Regions from separate parts of the Paenibacillus sp. FSL L8-0340 genome, predicted to be linked through region 3. Evidence: riboswitches for the same ligand, from Rfam matches in the RefSeq annotation. Region 3 holds a riboswitch; each other region holds the start of a gene.
What was found. A riboswitch is a leader RNA that binds a small molecule or an ion and turns the genes downstream of it on or off. The one in region 3 is predicted to bind thiamine pyrophosphate.
Positions count from the first base shown of each region.

Region 1: another riboswitch for thiamine pyrophosphate. It lies ahead of thiC (phosphomethylpyrimidine synthase ThiC); the one in region 3 lies ahead of NST07_RS10225 (thiamine phosphate synthase).
Region 2: another riboswitch for thiamine pyrophosphate. It lies ahead of NST07_RS14265 (ABC transporter ATP-binding protein); the one in region 3 lies ahead of NST07_RS10225 (thiamine phosphate synthase).
Region 4: another riboswitch for thiamine pyrophosphate. It lies ahead of NST07_RS02075 (ABC transporter substrate-binding protein); the one in region 3 lies ahead of NST07_RS10225 (thiamine phosphate synthase).

Region 1 is NZ_CP151967.1:6,637,598-6,642,135, forward strand. Features, by position in the region: gene NST07_RS30350 (response regulator transcription factor) at 1-589, opposite strand, end outside; gene thiC (phosphomethylpyrimidine synthase ThiC) at 789-2,567, opposite strand; TPP riboswitch at 2,672-2,778, opposite strand; gene NST07_RS30360 (NAD(P)-dependent alcohol dehydrogenase) at 2,883-3,953, opposite strand; gene NST07_RS30365 (SDR family oxidoreductase) at 3,996-4,538, opposite strand, start outside.
Region 2 is NZ_CP151967.1:3,193,924-3,198,461, reverse strand. Features, by position in the region: gene NST07_RS14280 (amino acid ABC transporter ATP-binding protein) at 66-818, opposite strand; gene NST07_RS14275 (amino acid ABC transporter permease) at 831-1,499, opposite strand; gene NST07_RS14270 (amino acid ABC transporter substrate-binding protein) at 1,554-2,387, opposite strand; TPP riboswitch at 2,536-2,639, shown strand; gene NST07_RS14265 (ABC transporter ATP-binding protein) at 2,791-3,555, shown strand; gene NST07_RS14260 (ABC transporter permease) at 3,536-4,312, shown strand; gene NST07_RS14255 (ABC transporter substrate-binding protein) at 4,309-4,538, shown strand, end outside.
Region 3 is NZ_CP151967.1:2,333,866-2,338,403, forward strand. Features, by position in the region: gene NST07_RS10215 (hypothetical protein) at 1-388, shown strand, start outside; gene NST07_RS10220 (SDR family oxidoreductase) at 742-1,611, shown strand; TPP riboswitch at 1,760-1,862, shown strand; gene NST07_RS10225 (thiamine phosphate synthase) at 1,975-2,583, shown strand; gene thiS (sulfur carrier protein ThiS) at 2,635-2,838, shown strand; gene NST07_RS10235 (thiazole synthase) at 3,053-3,817, shown strand; gene thiH (2-iminoacetate synthase ThiH) at 3,846-4,538, shown strand, end outside.
Region 4 is NZ_CP151967.1:446,802-451,339, reverse strand. Features, by position in the region: gene NST07_RS02095 (hypothetical protein) at 1-429, shown strand, start outside; gene NST07_RS02090 (hypothetical protein) at 550-771, shown strand; gene NST07_RS02085 (hypothetical protein) at 749-1,327, shown strand; gene NST07_RS02080 (hypothetical protein) at 1,260-2,147, shown strand; TPP riboswitch at 2,221-2,331, shown strand; gene NST07_RS02075 (ABC transporter substrate-binding protein) at 2,457-3,527, shown strand; gene NST07_RS02070 (thiamine-binding protein) at 3,568-3,861, shown strand; gene NST07_RS02065 (ABC transporter permease) at 3,858-4,538, shown strand, end outside.

The DNA.
Region 1 (4,538 bases), 3.2 Mb from region 3:
TGTTCTCCAGCCATTCCTCTTTGCGGCTATTCGCAGCGGGTTCGTCGCCAGTATCAGCAATTAGCAGCACGAAGCCCGGTAAGGGGAACATCCCCCGCAGCGCTTCCTCGTCGTACTCCACTGGAAAGCCTGAAACCAGTTTGTCCAGAATATAGTCCGCGGATTGCCGCTTGTCGCTTCTCCAGTCCACATGCTGAAGCAGCGGAATCCGCTGCGCGGTTTTTTTCAGCACGGCAAGCAGGGAAGCGGCCTCCAGTCTGGGCTTCAGGATATAGTCGGCAACCCCGCTTTGGAAGGTTGAACGCACATATTCGAACTCACTGAAGCTGCTAAGCACGATCACCTCAATTTCCGGATACATCCCCTTGACGAGCCGGATCAGCTCTTCCCCGTCCATCACAGGCATAACGATATCGGTCAGGATGATATGCGGACGCTGTAATTCAATTAATTCAAAAGCCTCTCTTCCGTTGGAGGCCTCGCCTGCAATCTGAAACCCTTCCCCTTCCCAATCCAGCAGATGGATTATCCCCTGCCGTACCAGCATTTCATCGTCCACCACCAATATTTTGCAGAACGTTGTGTCCATGGCTTCTCCTTTTTGCGAACAAAAATACACTGAAAAAACAAAATGAAACCCGCTTGATTAAGGGGTTCCATCTCACCGAAACAAACTTATCCACCAGAAATGAAACAGCTTTCATAATCTGATTTACATTATAGGTATACGCCCGGAGACTGTCAATTGAGAGGGGGAGGGCGATTAGCGGCAGTCCCGGACCGACGGTTTATTTATAGATCAGACCTCCGCCTTCCTTAAACTCTTCTGCTTTATCCCGCATCCCTGCGGTAATCATCGCTTGCTCCGGTTCTTCTTGTCCCTCCTGCACCCTCGCCGTATCGCGGATACCATGAGAAATGCGCATACTGCAGAACTTGGGTCCACACATGGAGCAGAAATGAGCCGTTTTGGCCCCTTCCGCCGGAAGGGTCTCATCATGATATTCCAGCGCCCGTTCCGGGTCGAGCGACAAATGGAACTGGTCCCGCCAACGGAACTCGAAGCGCGCTTTGGAGAGTGCGTTATCCCGATCCTGCGCGCCCTTGTGTCCTTTGGCCAAGTCGGCTGCATGGGCGGCAATTTTATAGGTGATGACGCCTTCCCGCACATCATTTTTATTAGGCAATCCTAGATGCTCCTTCGGGGTAACATAACACAACATCGCCGTGCCGAACCAGCCGATCATCGCCGCTCCAATAGCCGAGGTGATATGGTCATAGCCGGGTGCAATATCCGTAGTCAGTGGTCCCAGTGTGTAAAAAGGAGCGCCATGGCAAAGCTCAAGCTGTTTATCCATATTCTCTTTGATCAGATGCATCGGTACATGGCCCGGGCCTTCCACCATCACCTGAACATCATGCTTCCAGGCAAGCGAGGTTAATTCACCCAACGTCTCCAGCTCGGCAAACTGGGCTTCATCATTAGCATCGGCAATGGAGCCTGGACGCAGCCCGTCACCCAAAGAGAACGCCACATCATAAGCCTTCATGATTTCACAAATATCCTCGAAATGTGTATAAAGAAAGTTCTCCTGATGATGGGCCAGGCACCAGGCCGCCATAATCGAACCCCCTCTGGAGACGATGCCCGTCATTCTTTTGGCCGTTAATGGGATGTAACGCAGCAGTACCCCGGCGTGAATGGTGAAATAATCCACTCCCTGCTCCGCCTGCTCGATCAGGGTGTCCCGGTATACCTCCCAAGTTAAATCCTCGGCCTTGCCGTTTACCTTTTCCAAAGCCTGATAGATAGGCACCGTCCCGATAGGAACCGGAGAGTTGCGGATAATCCATTCACGGGTGGTATGAATATTTTTGCCTGTCGACAGATCCATAATATTATCCGCTCCCCAGCGGGTCGCCCATCTCATCTTCTCTACTTCTTCATCAATGGAAGAGGACACCGCCGAATTCCCGATATTGGCATTGATCTTCACCAGAAAATTCCGCCCGATAATCATCGGCTCACTCTCCGGATGGTTAATATTCGCTGGAATGATCGCACGGCCGCAGGCTACTTCCTCTCTAACAAACTCAGGAGTTACATTTTCCCGGACTGCGATAAATTCCATCTCCGACGTAATCAGGCCTCTGCGGGCATAATGCAGCTGGCTGACATTGCGGCCCTCTCTGGCTCTCAAGGGACGACGTTGCAAGCCCGGAAACACCTCTGCCGCCGGCTTCTCTGTGAGATTCCCGTTATCCTCCGGCTTAACCGCTCTTCCCTCATAAGATTCGGCATCTCCCCGCTCCGTGATCCACTGAAGCCTGTGAGGCGTTAACCCCTTGCGGATATCGCTATAGGCTTCATCGTTAGTATAAGGCCCGCTTGTATCATAGACACGGACAGGAGCATTCTCCGCTTCTCCGGCCGTACCCGAGGTTCGGCTTAATGTAATCTCGCGCATCGGAACTTGAATATCAGGCCGTGAGCCCTCCACATACACCTTGTGACTTCCCGGAAAAGCACACAGATCAACCTCATGTTTCTTCTCTTGATTCAGCATCTTATTTCCTCCTTAAGGTTTGAGTAAATAAGAAAACGCGCAAAAAAGCCGCTCCACATGGAGCGGCTCAAAAATCCATATAAGGCTAACGCCAACAATGAAATAAAAGTCCGGCTCCACTTTCCTACGCTGGTATAATCCAGATCAGGTTCAAGGGTCCAGGAATGCATTTTTCCCGTCTCAGCCTATTCAGGCTCCCCTAGTGGTTTCTTATTTAGTTATGTTAAAGTTACAGAGAAATCCAGCAATTGTCAACCGGTGTTCTTATAAAGGAATTGGCAAATCATAAATATCGATTGCATCAGATGAGCACTGTTAGCTTAGCTGACTTTTTATGCACACGATAATTTTCCCTTTCGCACGGCCTTCTCCAAGATCACGAAGGGCATGGGCCGCGCCGCTTAACGGATATTGCCGATCAATAACTGGCACTACGTAGCCTGCTTCGACAAGCTCCTTCCAAACCATTTGATCCTCGTGGTTCGGCTTATGGATTAGAAGTGCTATTTTCTTTTTTTCAAACCAGGCAGACAGCGGTGCAACCAACAGAGCCAGGAGGATATAAGAAAAGGAACCGCCGACCATGACATACGTACCGCCTGACGTTAGTGCGCGCTTCATCGCGACAACCGGACGGTTTCCAACGACATCGAGGATTAAATCGTATCGTTGTCCGCTTGTGGTGAAGTCATCTTTGGTATAATCCAATACATGATCCGCCCCGAGGGTACGCAGCATATCCAGCTTCTCGGCGCAGTCAACGCAGGTCACTTCCGCTCCGGCCCATTTGGCATATTGAACCGCAAACGTACCCACTCCGCCACCGCCCCCATTGATCAGAACCCGATGGCCCTTTCGCAGCTTTCCTTTGTCACGCATGCCCTGCAAGGCTAGAACGGCTGCCTGAGGAATAGCCGCTGCCTGCCCGAAGCTCAGGCCTGCCGGCTTTGGTGACAAGGCTTTCTCGCTGGCACATACATACTCCGCAAATCCGCCCCAGCCGCAACCGGAAAGGTCCCCGAAAACCTCGTCCCCCGGCCGGAATCTTTTGGCATTGGCACCCACGGCGATGACCCGTCCTGCGATATCTGCGCCAAGAATACGGTAACGGGGTTTACGGAGCCCGCCAAGGCGGTTCATGAACGGTTTGCCGCGGAGGAGATCCCAATCCCAGGAATTAACAGAGGCAGCGTGGACCTCGATCAACACTTCATGGTCTTGCGGTGCAGGGATATCCACTTCTTCAATACGTAAGACTTCTGGCGATCCGTAGGTATCATAGACCATCGCCGTCATCGTGCGTGCTACTCGTTCGCTGGGTAAGCCTGTATCCATCATCTCTTCTCTCATGGTCATTCTCCATTCGATAGGCATTTTATTCTCCAAGGAAAATGTAATTCCCTTTATTAGAATAACCGTCTTCCTCTTTTATGAAAAATGCTGAGCTATATTACTTAGATACTCTTCCTCAACCGTATTTTTCTTCATACTTATGAGCATTTTCGCATCTTCTCCCACTACATAACGGAATTTGCTTGTACCGTCTGTGGCCGCTTGATAAATAGTGTCAGCTACAAGTGCTGGTGCCGAGGCATAGTCTGGAGCTTTTTCCATTTCCCCTAATTTACCCAGAAAGGCAGTAGTGAATGATTTATAATCCGTTAAGTCATCATTAAAAAAGAACTCCATCGATCTTCCGCCAAAGTCCGTGCTAATGGCTCCTGGTTCAATCAGCTTTACTTTGATGTTTTGTGATGCTAATTCAAAAGATACGGATTCAGAAAAACCTTCTACCGCGAATTTAGTGGAGTGATACAGAGACATCGTAGGAAAGGTCACGATCCCTCCCATTGAAGAGATATTGATTAGCAACCCTTCCTGATTAGATCTAAAATGTGGCAACATGGCTTTAGTCATACTAATAAGACCAAAAACATTCACTTCAAATTGTCTTCGGATCTGCTCATCCGT
Region 2 (4,538 bases), 860 kb from region 3:
AAAGGCAGTCCGTGTCCCCCCTGGACTGCCTTTGCTTGTTCCACGCAGCTTGGATACACTGCGACTCATAAAACCTCACCGCTCAGCCGGTTCAGAAACTGCAGAGCTCGCGGATTCTCCGTCTGCTCCAGTACCTGCTGCGGAGTTCCCTGTTCCAGGATCACACCGTTGTCCATCAGGATGATCCGGTCGGCCACATCGGCGGCAAACTTCATCTCATGGGTGACGATTACCATTGTCATGCCTTCAGCCGCAAGCTGTTTGATAACCTTCAGCACCTCGCCCACCAGCTCAGGGTCCAGCGCTGAAGTCGGCTCATCGAACAGCAGCACTTCGGGATCGACCGCCATCGCCCGGGCAATGGCCACACGCTGCTGCTGGCCGCCGGACAGCTGATGGGGATAAGCATCCGCTTTATCACTGAGGCCTACCTTGGCTAGCAGTTCTATTCCCCGCTTCCTGGCTTCCTCCTTGCTGCGTTTCTGTACAGTAACCTGCGCCTCCATTACATTGCCAAGCGCAGTCATATGCGGAAACAGGTTGTAGGACTGAAAAACCATCCCTGTTTTTTGACGGATGGCCATCAGTGTCTTATGAGGAATTTTCCTGTTTTGCGTAAATTCCAGGCTTAATTCCCCCAGCGACAGGCTACCCTGATCCGGTATTTCCAGCAGATTAAAACAGCGAAGGAGCGTTGTTTTGCCGGAGCCGGAGGGCCCGATAATCACCAGAACCTTGCCATGCTCCATGCTGAGCTCGATACCTTTTAACACCTGTAGCGAACCGAAGAATTTGTGCAGGCCGCGAATTTCAATCAAGTGATTTCCTCCTTATCTCGCCGAATAACGGTCAAACCGCTGTTCCAGGGCATTTTGCAGCGCGGACAGCACGGAGCAGAACAGCAGGTAGAATAATGCAGCCTCACTATAGAGCAGCAGCGGTTCGTAGGTGGTCGCCGTGATCTGCTGCGCTGTTTTGAACATCTCTACATACGTAATGCTTGCTGCCAGAGAGGTATCCTTTACGAGACTGATAAAAGAGTTCGACAAGGGCGGAACCGATACACGCGCCGCTTGAGGCAGAATAATCCGCCGCAGTGCCTGCCCCCGGCTCATTCCGACGGAAAAGGCAGCTTCCCATTGGCCTTTATGTATGGACAGGATGGCTGCCCGGACAATTTCCGAAGAATAGGCTCCAACACTGAGTGTAAAACCGATTACAGCGGCTATAAAAGGATCCAGCACAATCCCTGCCGCTGGAAGTCCATAAAAGATAATAAAGAGCTGCACCAGCAGCGGTGTCCCGCGGATTACCCAAACGTAGAACCGGGCGATCAGCTTCGGGATTCTCCATGAGGAGAGACGGAACAGCGCGGTAAAAACAGCTAGCAGCAATCCAAGAGCGAAGGAAACAAGCGCCAGCGGAAGGGTATAAGCCACCCCCGCTTTAAACAGGGGCAGCAGTGAATCCATGAAAATTCCAATTTTCCGGTCATCCATCGTTCAGACATCCTTTTTGGACACTCGGCTGCATCTTCGCACCAGTTCCATTTGTTATTTGGACACATCCGCCCCAAAGTAATTCTCCGATATTTTCAGATAGGTTCCATCGCTCTTCATTTCAGCCAGCGCATCGCTGACAGCATTAACCAGCTCTTCGTTTCCTTTGAGGAAAACTGCCGCACTCTGCGATCCCTCGGCCGTTTCATCCACCTGCTTGATCTTCGCATCGGGTTTTTGCTTCTTTAAGTCGAGATAGGACAAACCGTCATTTACAGTCGCATCAATCCGGCCCGAGGTCAGCAGGTCTATGGCCTGGTTGAAGCCATCCACAGCGACGATCTCCGCACCGTTCTCCCGGGCGATATCGGACAGGTTACTGGTCAGCGATTGACCTGCCTTCTTGCCTTTAAGGTCCGCGAAGGCTGTAATATCCTTGTTATCCTCGCGCACGATCAGCACACCCTTGGAGACGATATACGGCTCAGAGAAATCATATTTCACCTTGCGTTCATCCGTGATCGAAACCTCGTTGAATATCGTATCAAAACGTTTGGCATCCATGCCGGCAAACAGGCCATCCCATTGGGTCTCTACAAATTCGGGTTCCACCCCCAGCCGTTTCGTAATCTCCTTGGCAATCTCCACATCAAAACCGGTAAGCTTGCCCTCTGCATCATGAAAAGTAAACGGAGCATATGTCCCTTCCGTACCAATACGCAGCTTGCCACTCGCTTTAACAGCTTCCAGTGAGTTCTGCCCGGCCGGAGCCGCCGCTCCTTCTGTGGGCGCGGCAGTAGCCGCAGGCGCTGTATTGTTATTATTGCCGCATGCCCCTGCCGCAAGCAGGGTTAGCAGCAGCAGGATAGTCAGACTAAGCTTCTTCATCACATGATCCCCTTTCAAAATCCCTATATTTTCACTGCATGGACACTTGCTTATCTTGCCCAAAAGTACTGCCGCTTCATCAATTTTTTTACATCTTCAGTCCGGATATGGTATATTAATTAGCAATTGCAAATTCAATATTGACCTGTTATTTCACTAGGGGAGTCGGCCGACTGAGACGGAGCTTTAAGCTCCGGACCCTTGGAACCTGATCTGGATCATACCAGCGGAGGGAAGTGGAGCAGAATTGTTCAGCGGAGCCGCACTAAGCTAACTGACTGTGACGTTCAGACCCATTTATTTCCTCCGGAAATGAATGGGTCTTTCTTGTTTTTGCTGTTGCCGCCGATCAGACAAGTATCGTCAAACAAACTACGCCCGTAGGAGGTTTCCACATTCCAATATGCTCACTATAACCAACCTGGCTTATTCGTTTGCAGCGACTAGGAATCCGGTATTCTCCGGTCTTTCAATGACCGTCCGCCAAGGCGAATTCATTTCCGTTGTTGGAGCCAGCGGCTGCGGGAAAAGCACACTGTTCAAAATCATTGCCGGCCTGCTAGAGCCATCCGGGGGTGAAATAACCGTACATGGACGCTGCTCTCCTTCGACACGCCCGCGGCTTGGACAGATCGCTTATATGCCGCAGCAGGATCTGCTGCTGCCTTGGAGGACCGTGCTGGACAATTGCCTGCTTCCCTGGGAGCTGAAGCAGGACTCCAGCCGGCATGAGGCACTCGCCCGGATCCGCGGAATGCTGGACCGCTTTGGCCTTTCCGGCAAGGAAAATGCTTATCCGCAGGAGCTGTCCGGCGGGATGCGCCAGCGGGTCGCCCTGCTGCGCACACTAGCTGCAGGCAACGAACTGCTGCTGCTTGACGAGCCGTTTGGAGCGCTGGACGCGATCACCAAACGGGAGATGCACCGCTGGCTGCTGGAGCTGTGGGGCGGGCTCGATAAGTCCGTTCTGTTCATCACTCATGATCTTGAAGAAGCACTGCTGCTCAGCGACCGGATTTATTTGATGACCGGCGGCTCTGGCGGCGGACTGCAGGAGCTGATCGTCACTTTGCCAAGACCCAGACATTACAAAATGAATTATGAACCGCAGTTTGTTGCCCTGCGGGAGGATTTGGAGCGTAGATTGCATGAGAGCTCTATGGTATAAGAAACAGCTGCGGACTTATGGCCCCTTTCTACTGCTTGTGGGGCTGCTTATTGCGGCATGGGAGATCACAGCACAGCTGAACATGATCCCTTCATTTATTCTCCCGGCGCCAAGTGCAATCTGGACAGCGCTGATTGAAAAGCGGGGGCTGCTGTTCGGAGAGCATTTACCCGCCACGTTGCAGGAGACACTGACCGGGTTTGCCCTCTCGGTTGTTTGCGGAACACTGCTGGGTACCGGCATGCATATGTTCGCTCCGCTCGCCAAAGCACTTTATCCCATGCTGATTATCAGCCAGACCATTCCGCTGATCGCGCTCTCACCTATTTTTATTATGTGGTTCGGCTATACCCTGTGGGGCAAGGTTGCTGTCGTCTTTCTGACTGCCTTTTTCCCGGTTGTGGTAGCCGTCTATGACGGCCTGCGGCAAAGCGGCAGCCTGTACAGAGACCTGCTCCTGACGCTTGGGGCAAACCGCTGGCAGATTCTGCGCAAGACACAAATTCCGCTGGCGCTGCCCTCCTTTTTCTCCGGACTTAAGCTGTCCATCGTCTACTGTGTGATCGGAGCGACGATCGGGGAATGGCTGGGCGGCAGCCGGGGGCTTGGTTATTTCAGCCGCCGGATGGCCGGCAATCTGCAAAGTGCAGAAATGTTCGCCGCCGTTTTGCTGCTGTCCGCTTTGGGTGTAGCCTTGTTTCTCAGTATCGCTGTGCTCGAAAAACTCATTTTGCAGAAAAGAGGATTTTACCGATGACCCATCCTAAGCTGTATCGCAATCATTCCACACATAAGAAAATACACCGCCTTATTCCATACTTCTTCTTGTTATTGTGCCTGCTTACCCTCTTAAGCGGCTGCACCAGCGCAAAAGATCCGGATACCTCCGCCGCTTCTTCAGAGAATTCCAGCGACAAACCACACAAGCTGACTATAATGCTCGACTGGTATCCGAACGCTGTTCATTCCTTCCTGTATGCTGC
Region 3 (4,538 bases):
ATTGGCGCTGGGCTTTTATCTGGTGCTGCCGTTTGTTCTCGGGCGTGTCCAGAAGCTGAGCGTCCCTGCGAGAGAAGGAACGCTTAGCGCTATCGGCGGCTTCAACCGCTTCGCCCAGTACGGTCTGGTCATCCAACTGCTGACTGGCGGCTATATGATGACGAAGGGTGAATATTCGGTACCGTGGATGATCGTGGTGGTTGTTCTGCTGCTTGCTATGTTTGCACTCGGCGGCATCATCAGCAAACCATTGCGTCTTGCCGCAGCCGGCATGCGCGAGAACCGTGACGTATCCGCAGAGACAGGCAAAATCCGTACCTTGAGCCTGCTGCTCATGGTGGCGCTGGTGCTGATGGTGTTTTTTATGGTGTACAACAGCATTATTTAAGACTTCCTTCATAGAAAGACTACAGAAAGCCCGCCTCCGGATTGACATGGAGAGCGGGCTTTTGGGTGCAGACATTACTTCAGGGCAAGTCTATCGGGTACCACCCAGCCATGCCGCAGTCACAGTCTGCATATATCTGCAACTCCATTGCTGGATTAGTGCTTTCTCTGTAAAGTATATCGCCTTCCCCGGCAAAAACAACTGACATTTTAGTTTGACCGCGCCCAAGGTGTGGTAAGTAACATAACGTAAAGCAAATAAAGAGATGATCTGCAGGTGCATAAACCAGGCACCCTGAGCCAACCCTAAAACGATGAGTAACCAACAGGTACACAGCGAAAGGAGAATGGATCATGCCAGACAACACGCAAACCAAAAAAACATTACCTCCGCAGGTGCAGGACCGCCAGCCCGGAATTGAAAGTGAAATGAATCCGCTGCCGGAATTCGAGACCTCAGCCTATAAGGCGGCGGGCAAGCTGCTGGGCAAGGCGGCTCTGATTACAGGAGGAGACAGCGGTATTGGCCGGGCGGTTGCCGTTCATTTTGCGAAGGAGGGTGCGGATGTCGTTATTTCCTACCTCAATGAGCATTCCGATGCCGAAGAGACTAAACGCCAGGTAGAGCAAGAGGGAAGGAAGTGCATTCTGATCGCCGGCGATATCGGCGTGGAGGCGTTCTGCCAGGATCTGATCAATAAGACAGTGGAAGGACTCGGCAAGCTGGACATCCTGATTAATAATGCGGCCGAGCAGCATCCGCAGGAGAAAATTGAGGATATTACCTCTGAGCAGTTAGAGCGGACATTCCGCACGAATATTTTTTCGATGTTCTATTTGACCAAGGCAGCCATGCCCCACCTGAAAAAAGGGTCCACGATCATCAACACGACTTCGATCACAGCCTACCGGGGCAGCCCGCAGCTGCTGGACTATTCGTCCACAAAAGGGGCGATTCTCAGCTTTACCCGTTCTCTGTCGATGAACCTGGCGGACAAAGGCATCCGGGTTAATGCCGTAGCGCCGGGTCCAATCTGGACACCGCTTATTCCGTCGACCTTTGACGCGAAGAAAGTCAGTGAATTCGGCGGCACGCAGCCAATGAAACGCCCGGGACAACCGGAGGAGCTGGCTCCAGCCTATGTATATCTGGCTTCCGACGATTCATCTTATGTAAGCGGACAGGTAATGCATGTGAACGGCGGCGAGGTCGTAAACGGCTAAATGCGGTTGCTGATTCCATTGCTATGCATAATTAGAGTCTGGAGCGGAATCTTGGGTTCCGCTCTTTTTGATGCAGGCCTCTTTTAAAGGATGGCTCTTCAAGGAATAATATGTTAGTATATGAAACGTTAAGCGTAATTGAATATGGATTTGTCACTAGGGGTGCCGCAAGGCTGAGACGAACATACCCGTTCGGACCCTTTGAACCTGATCTGGTTTATACCAGCGTAGGGAAGTGGAGAACGAATAACTGCAGCGGGGCTGAATGGCCCGGTATTCCTGTATATATTCCAGACTGCCTCCTTTACGGGGGTGGTCTTTTTTGTGTTTGCCGGTAATGCAAAAGAACAGGAGAAGGTGAACATGTTGAAAGAGATACATTTGATCTCGGATGGAAAGCAAAATCCGGCGCAGTTTGTTCAACTGGCTGCGGCTGTGCATTTCATAGTGGATTATATCCATCTCCGGGAAAAGGCAATGTCTGTACGGGAGCTCATGGCTCTGACGGAGCAGCTGATCATAGCAGGGGTTCCGCCTTCCAAGCTGGTGATCAACGACCGGGTAGACGTTGCGCTGGCCGCAGGGACGGGCGGGGTCCAATTGGCTTGGCACAGCCTGCCGCCTGCCGCAGCACGCGGCATAGCACCGGGCCTGCGATTGGGAAGGTCGGTGCATTCCCCGGAGGAGGCGGCCGAATCCGGCCGGCAGGGAGCGGACTTCTGCCTGTTCGGGCATGTGTTTCCCTCGGCCTGCAAGCCGGGGCAGCGGGAACGCGGATTGCAGCAGCTGGCTGCGGCTGTCCGCTGCAGCAGCATTCCGCTGATCGCCATAGGCGGAATTGAGCCGGGTAATGCCGGTAAGGTTCTGGCAACGGGTGCTGCCGGAATTGCCGTAATGTCCGGAATATGCAGTGCGGGAGATCCTGTGGCCGCCGCTACAGCCTACAGATCAGCAGTTCAGGCCGTACCCTAAGCCTGAAGCCATGAATAATGCTCCTGCACCAGTTAAAGGAGGTGAGCAAGCATGAATTTGATCGTGAATGGAAAAGGCGGGGCCTATGAAGAGAGCTGCCGGACTGTAGCTGATCTGCTAAGCCGGTCAGAGTGGGCCGGGAGACTGGTTATCGTGGAGCTGAATGGTGAGATCGTCGGCAAGGACGTTTACGAAGATACGCTGCTGAGCGAAGGTGACCGCGTAGAGCTGGTCCATTTTGTCGGCGGGGGCTGAAGCCGGTGCGTGTTGCCGGATGAAAGCAGTAAGAGGCAAGAGGCAAGAAGCAAGAGGTAAGACGTAAGACGTAGGAAGTAAGACGTAAGACGTAAGACGTAAGACGTAAGAATCAAGAGTTAAAGGTAAGACATAAGAGGTAAGATCAAAACTCAGTGTATCAGCAACAGAAGCTCCGCATTTAAGCGGAGCCACTATCTCAGGAGGCGATTGTATGCAAGATTCTTTCGTTATCGGCGGAATTCCTTTATCCAGCAGGCTGTTTATCGGAACCGGGAAATACAGCCGCAATACCCTTATTCCCGAAGTGATTGCACGCTCGGGTTCACAGGTCATTACTGTGGCTCTGCGCCGGGTTGATACGGAGAGCAACGACAACATTGTTACTCATATTCCCTCCCATATGACGCTGCTGCCCAATACCTCCGGTGCGCGCACAGCCGAAGAAGCGGTGCGTATTGCCAGACTGGCCAGGGCGGCAGGGCTGGGCAATTGGGTGAAGATCGAGGTGATTAATGATCAGAAATATTTGCTGCCTGACAATATGGAGACGGTTAAAGCCACGGAAATATTGGCTGCAGAGGGTTTCGTTGTACTGCCGTATATGAGCCCCGATCTTTCGGCAGCTATCCGGCTCAAGGCAGCCGGAGCTGCCGCTGTTATGCCGCTGGGTGCGCCCATCGGCTCGAACCGCGGCCTGCAGACCAAGGAGCTGCTGCGGATTCTGATCGCAGAAGTGGATCTTCCGGTGATTGTTGACGCCGGTATTGGCAGACCTTCCGAGGCTGCTGAGGCGATGGAAATGGGCGCATCCGCCGTGCTGCTGAATACGGCAATTGCTACTGCGCGTGATCCGCTTCTAATGGCGGAGGCATTCCGTGAGGCGGTATCGGCAGGGCGCAAGGCTTATCTGGCCGGACTGGGGCCGGTGGAGGAGGCGGCAACGGCCTCTTCGCCGCTGACCGGCTTTTTGTTCTAGCCAATGGAGAGAAGGAGGGAGGAAGAGCATGAGCTTTTATGATACGCTGACCCGGCTGGAGCAGCTTCCTTACGAGACATTATGGAAGCAGTATACTGCCGTGGATGTGAAGCGGGCGCTTCGTTTGGAGCATCTGGACGAAGACGGGCTGATGGCACTGCTGTCTCCGGCGGCGGAGCCTTACCTGGAGGAAATGGCGCAGAAAGCGCAAAGATTGACACGTACGCACTTCGGGCATGTGATGCAGCTGTTTACGCCGATGTATTTGGCCGATTTTTGCGTGAATCATTGCACTTATTGCAGCTTTAGCTCGATTTATGACTTTCCGCGCAAAAAATTGACACTGGAGGAGGTCAGGCAGGAAGCAGAAACCATCGCCGATACAGGCCTGCGCCACATTCTTATTTTGACTGGCGAATCCCGGAGTGAAAGTCCGGCCGCTTATGTGAGGGAGTGCGTGAAGGTGCTCCGTGACTATTTTTCTTCTGTCAGCATTGAGGTTAATCCGCTCTCTACGGAAGAATACAATGAACTGAGGCTGGCAGGGGTAGACGGTCTTACCTTGTATCAGGAGGTCTACCATCAGGAGACCTATGGGAAGCTGCATGTGAAGGGTCCGAAGAGAGTCTACCGCAACCGTCTGGATGCGCCCGAACGCGGCTGCCGCGCCGGGTTTCGATCTGTGAATATTGGTGCCCTGCTGGGGATGTACGATTGGCGC
Region 4 (4,538 bases), 1.9 Mb from region 3:
CTGATCTTCCTGATTAACAAGTTTTCGGCCAAGTTTTATTTTCTGGAGCTGATTTCACAGTCGCAGGGCCGGGAGATCTTCATCCAGCTGCGCAAAGTATACGGCAATGATGCCCTCTTTGATGAAGTCAAAATGACCCTGAACGACCTGTTCCAGTACCAGGAGAAATTCCAGGCTAAACGCCGGGATACGCTGCTGATGATTCTGACTGTCTTTACAGTGGTGAGCGGCATCTACGGGATGAACCAGGTTATTGAAGACTTGAAGGGACGCATTGAATGGAGCAAAATGCTGGAATACTCTCCTTTTGAATATTTGGCACTGCTGCTCACCTTCACCGGGATCCTCGTCAGCATCCTCCTGACGCTGAAAGAGCTGTGGAACGGAATCCGCAGCCGCCGCAGAAAAAGATTTTATACCAAGGATTGATAAGCTTCCGGAAACTATCATGAGCGCCGGGGCGGAACCGGGGAAGCTGCTGCTGCCGGAGCTGCACGGAACGAAATTTCCGCCGAACAGGAAGTTCTTTCCCGCGAGACGGCCAGTGAATTGATCGGCTGCGTGCAGCAGATGGGCGAACCGGACCGCAGCCTGTTTCTGCGCAGATATTTCCTCTATGAGAGCCTTGATCAGCTTGCGCAAACCTTCAGTCTCAGTAAAAAGGCAGTCGAAAGCCGCTTATACCGTTGCCGGACGCTGCTCAAGCAGGCGCTAGGCCTGTCTGAGAGTCAGGGAAAGGAGGCGCAACATGGCCAAAGACATGAAAATTGAGGAACAGCGCCTGTTCGGAATGATTGATTCTATGAACTTCAGTGATGCGGAACTTGCCTTAGGTGTACTGCCGGAGATTAACCAAGGTCCGCACCTGGCAGACGAAGAGGAGACAGCTTCGCTCGCCCGCATCAAAGCACGTACACTTGCCCGTCTGGAGCCTGAAGCCGCTGTCCACACCGTCCGTTCCTTCGCCCGGAGATCCCGGAGGCGGAATATCTTCGCGGCCGCAGCAGCGGTAATACTCATTGCTGCCGGTATGCTCGCCTTCTCTCCTGAGGTACAGGCCGGGTTAAGAAAGGCGCTGAGTTTCCTTCCTGGCTTCGGCACCGTCGTGGAGAACAGCCCCGGTGACCGGATCTATGTGCTGGGCAAATCCTATGATATTGCTCTGGGGGACGGAAGTCTGACCGTAGATGCCGTTCTCCTGCAAGAGCTTGGCGGGAGTATTACGCTTCGCGGCCGGAAAGTCCCTGAAGTCAGCGAATTTGAGGGTAAATATCGGCGGCAACCGCTATACTTTCACCTCTTACATGCGTTCGTCCTCGGAGAGTGAGTGGTACGGCAGCTACAGTTCAACTCAACCGCTGCAACTGAAGAAGAATAATCTTCTAACCCTGCATCTGGTCGGCACAACCGTTGGTCCGTTACAGCTCACCGCTCCGAAGACAGCTGAGGAGCTCGGGGAACTCGGCGCAAGCGATATACAGCAGGATGTGCGGATTACTGCTTTTCCGGTGGACCTTGGCGGCGGGCTTGTCCGTGTCCAGTTATTGCCCACTCTGACGGCGGAATCCGGGCTGACTGTCCATGCTTACGGACTGGAGCCGCTGGTCCCTGGATCAGGTCTCTATATAGAGAACGCAGCAGGAGAAAAGGCGGCACTGGAGCAGCCTGAATCCATGTCCTATCCTTCCGACTTCCGGTTTCATGAGACTGCCGGGGCGGGCGCTTGGCCTTATACGGTCTTCATTCCTTATATTGAAGTTTCAGATCATGACGCTGTATCTGCAGAAGTAGAGATTCCGCTGCCTGATATCGGCCAGGAGCAAATGCTCCACACACGCGCGGAAATCGCGGGCTTTCCGGTAGAGTTCACCCGCATTGAACGTACCGGCGAGACGGCTGCCAGCGTCGATGTGAATGTGAATTTCAATGCCGCAAAGCTGCGGACGCTGAAGCATTTTCTTATTCGCTATCCGGGGCAGGCGGACAACAGCTCGTTCTCTTGGGTGAATAAGGACCAGACCTACGGCGTGATGAAGACCCTCCATTTAGAAACAAAACCCGGGGAGGATAAGCTGCGTTTTAAGCTGTCCGAGCCGCATTTTCTGCTCAAAGGGCCGTGGCGCCTGCCGCTGAAGCTTGATAGCTAAGCAGAGTTGCTACTGGACAACTATGGAGCGGGCGTCTATAATACACCGTAAGAACACAGCAATACCTATAACTTCATAGTACCAGGGGTGCTGGAATTGGCCGGCTGAGATTGTATCCCACAAGATACTGACCCTTATACCTGATCTGGATAATGCCAGCGTAGGAATCGTCAATCGCTTACGGCCGTTTATGGCCCAAGCCACAACCTTGCGCAAGTAACTGGTGTCCCGATTCTCGGGGCACCTTTTTTGTATGGGACTATTCAGAATTTGGAAGACTAGGGTTGCTGGAAGGAGAGAAGAAGAGAAATGGGAGTCACAAAAGTATTAAAGCTCAGCCTCACCTGCATGCTGGTCTTTGCCATTGCCGGATGCGGCAATAGCAATGGGAACTCCGGGGGGAATGCGGCAGAGACTGCCGGGAACAGCACCGCTGCTCCTGAAACCACTGCCGGGGCAGCAACGGACGCTCCGAAGGAGCTGACCAAGGTCAAGGTCGCGCTGGACTGGACGCCGAATACGAATCATACCGGGCTTTATGCGGCAAAAGAGCTGGGCTATTACGAAGAGGAAGGGCTGGATGTTGAAATCGTGCAGCCGGGCGCTGCCGGTTCCGACACGATGGTTACCTCGGGCGAAGCCGCTTTTGGCATCAGTGCCCAAGAGGCACTGACGCTGGCCCGCCTGCAGAAGGTGCCGCTTGTGTCCATCGCCGCTATCATTCAGCATAATACCTCCGGGTTTGCTGCACCGAAAAACCGCAATATTAAGACACCGAAGGATTTCGAAGGCAAAACCTACGGCGGCTGGGGTTCCCCTGCCGAAGAAGCGGCCATGAAAGCCATTATGGACCCCGAAGGCGGAGATGTGAAAAAGGTGAAGCTGGTGAACATCGGTGAAGCGGACTTCTTCACCGCCGTGAAACGCGACATTGATTTTGCCTGGATCTTCTATGCCTGGACCGGGATTGAAGCGGAGCTGCGCGGAGAACCGCTCGACATGCTCTACCTCAAGGATTATGCACCCCAGCTCGATTACTACACGCCGGTACTGACTACGAGCGAGAAGGAAATTGCCGAACATCCGGAGCTGGTGAAGGCTTTCCTTAAGGCTACCTCGAAAGGTTATCAATACGCCATTGATCAGCCGGAGGAAGCCGCAGCCATTCTTTCCAAAGCTGTTCCTGAGCTGGACCCCAAGCTGGTCCTGGCCAGCCAGAAATGGCTCAGCCCGAAATACAAGGATGATGCCGTCCGCTGGGGCGAGCAGAAGAGCGAGGTCTGGCAGGATTACGCCGACTGGATGTATGGCCTGAAGCTGCTCGATCAGCCGCTGGATGTTCCAAGCACATTTACGAATGAGTTTTTGCCAGCTAACTGATTAAGGATGAAGTGATTTAAACTGAGAGGATTGATATATTGTGGTCAATACATTGCTAAGCATTCAGGTAATTCCCAAAACTCCGAACAACGAGGATTCGATTCCTTACGTGGACAAAGCCATCGAAGTGATTCAGAAATCCGGTGTAAAACATCAGGTGAACCCGCTGGAGACCACGATGGAGGGCGACATCACCGAGCTGCTTGAGGTTGTGCGCCAGATGCATGAAGCGCTGATTGCCGCAGGCAGTCCGAGCGTCATCTCCCAGATCAAAATCGCCCATAACCCGAATGGAATCAGCATGGACAAACTGACGGAGAAATACCGGCCGTGAGATCGTATTGGAAACAGATTTGGCCGCCCCTTGTGGCGGTCGTCTTTTTTCTGGGGCTATGGCAAGTTTCGGTATCCCTGTTCCATATCGAGTCATGGATCCTTCCCAGCCCAAGCGATATCGCCCGGGAAACCTCGGGCAATGCTTCCGGCATTTGGGCACATACAGCGGCTACGCTGCGCCTTACCCTGATCGGCTTCCCCATCGGCACAGGCGTGGGTCTTATTGTTGCCCTGCTGCTGCATCTGCTGCCTTGGCTCAAGAGAGCTCTCTACCCGCTGCTCATTCTCAGTCAGAATGTGCCCTCGATTGCGCTCGCGCCGCTGCTGATTATCTGGTTCGGCTTCGGGCTGCTGCCGAAGGTTGTCCTGATTACACTTGTCTGCTTCTTCCCGGTTTCAGTCGCCGCCATGGGCGGCCTGATGCAAAGCGACCGGACCATGCTGAACTATATGAAGATGGCCGGCGCGAACAAATGGCAGATCTTCACCAAGCTGGAGCTTCCGGGCTCCCTGCCCGCCCTGTTCTCGGGGCTTAAAATTTCGGCCACCTACGCCGTAATGGGCGCTGTTGTCGCGGAATGGATCGGAGCTGACAAGGGCATCGGCTACTACATGCTGCTGCAAAAATCCGCTTACCGCACAGACCGCGTATTCGTCGCCATTGCCATCATCGTG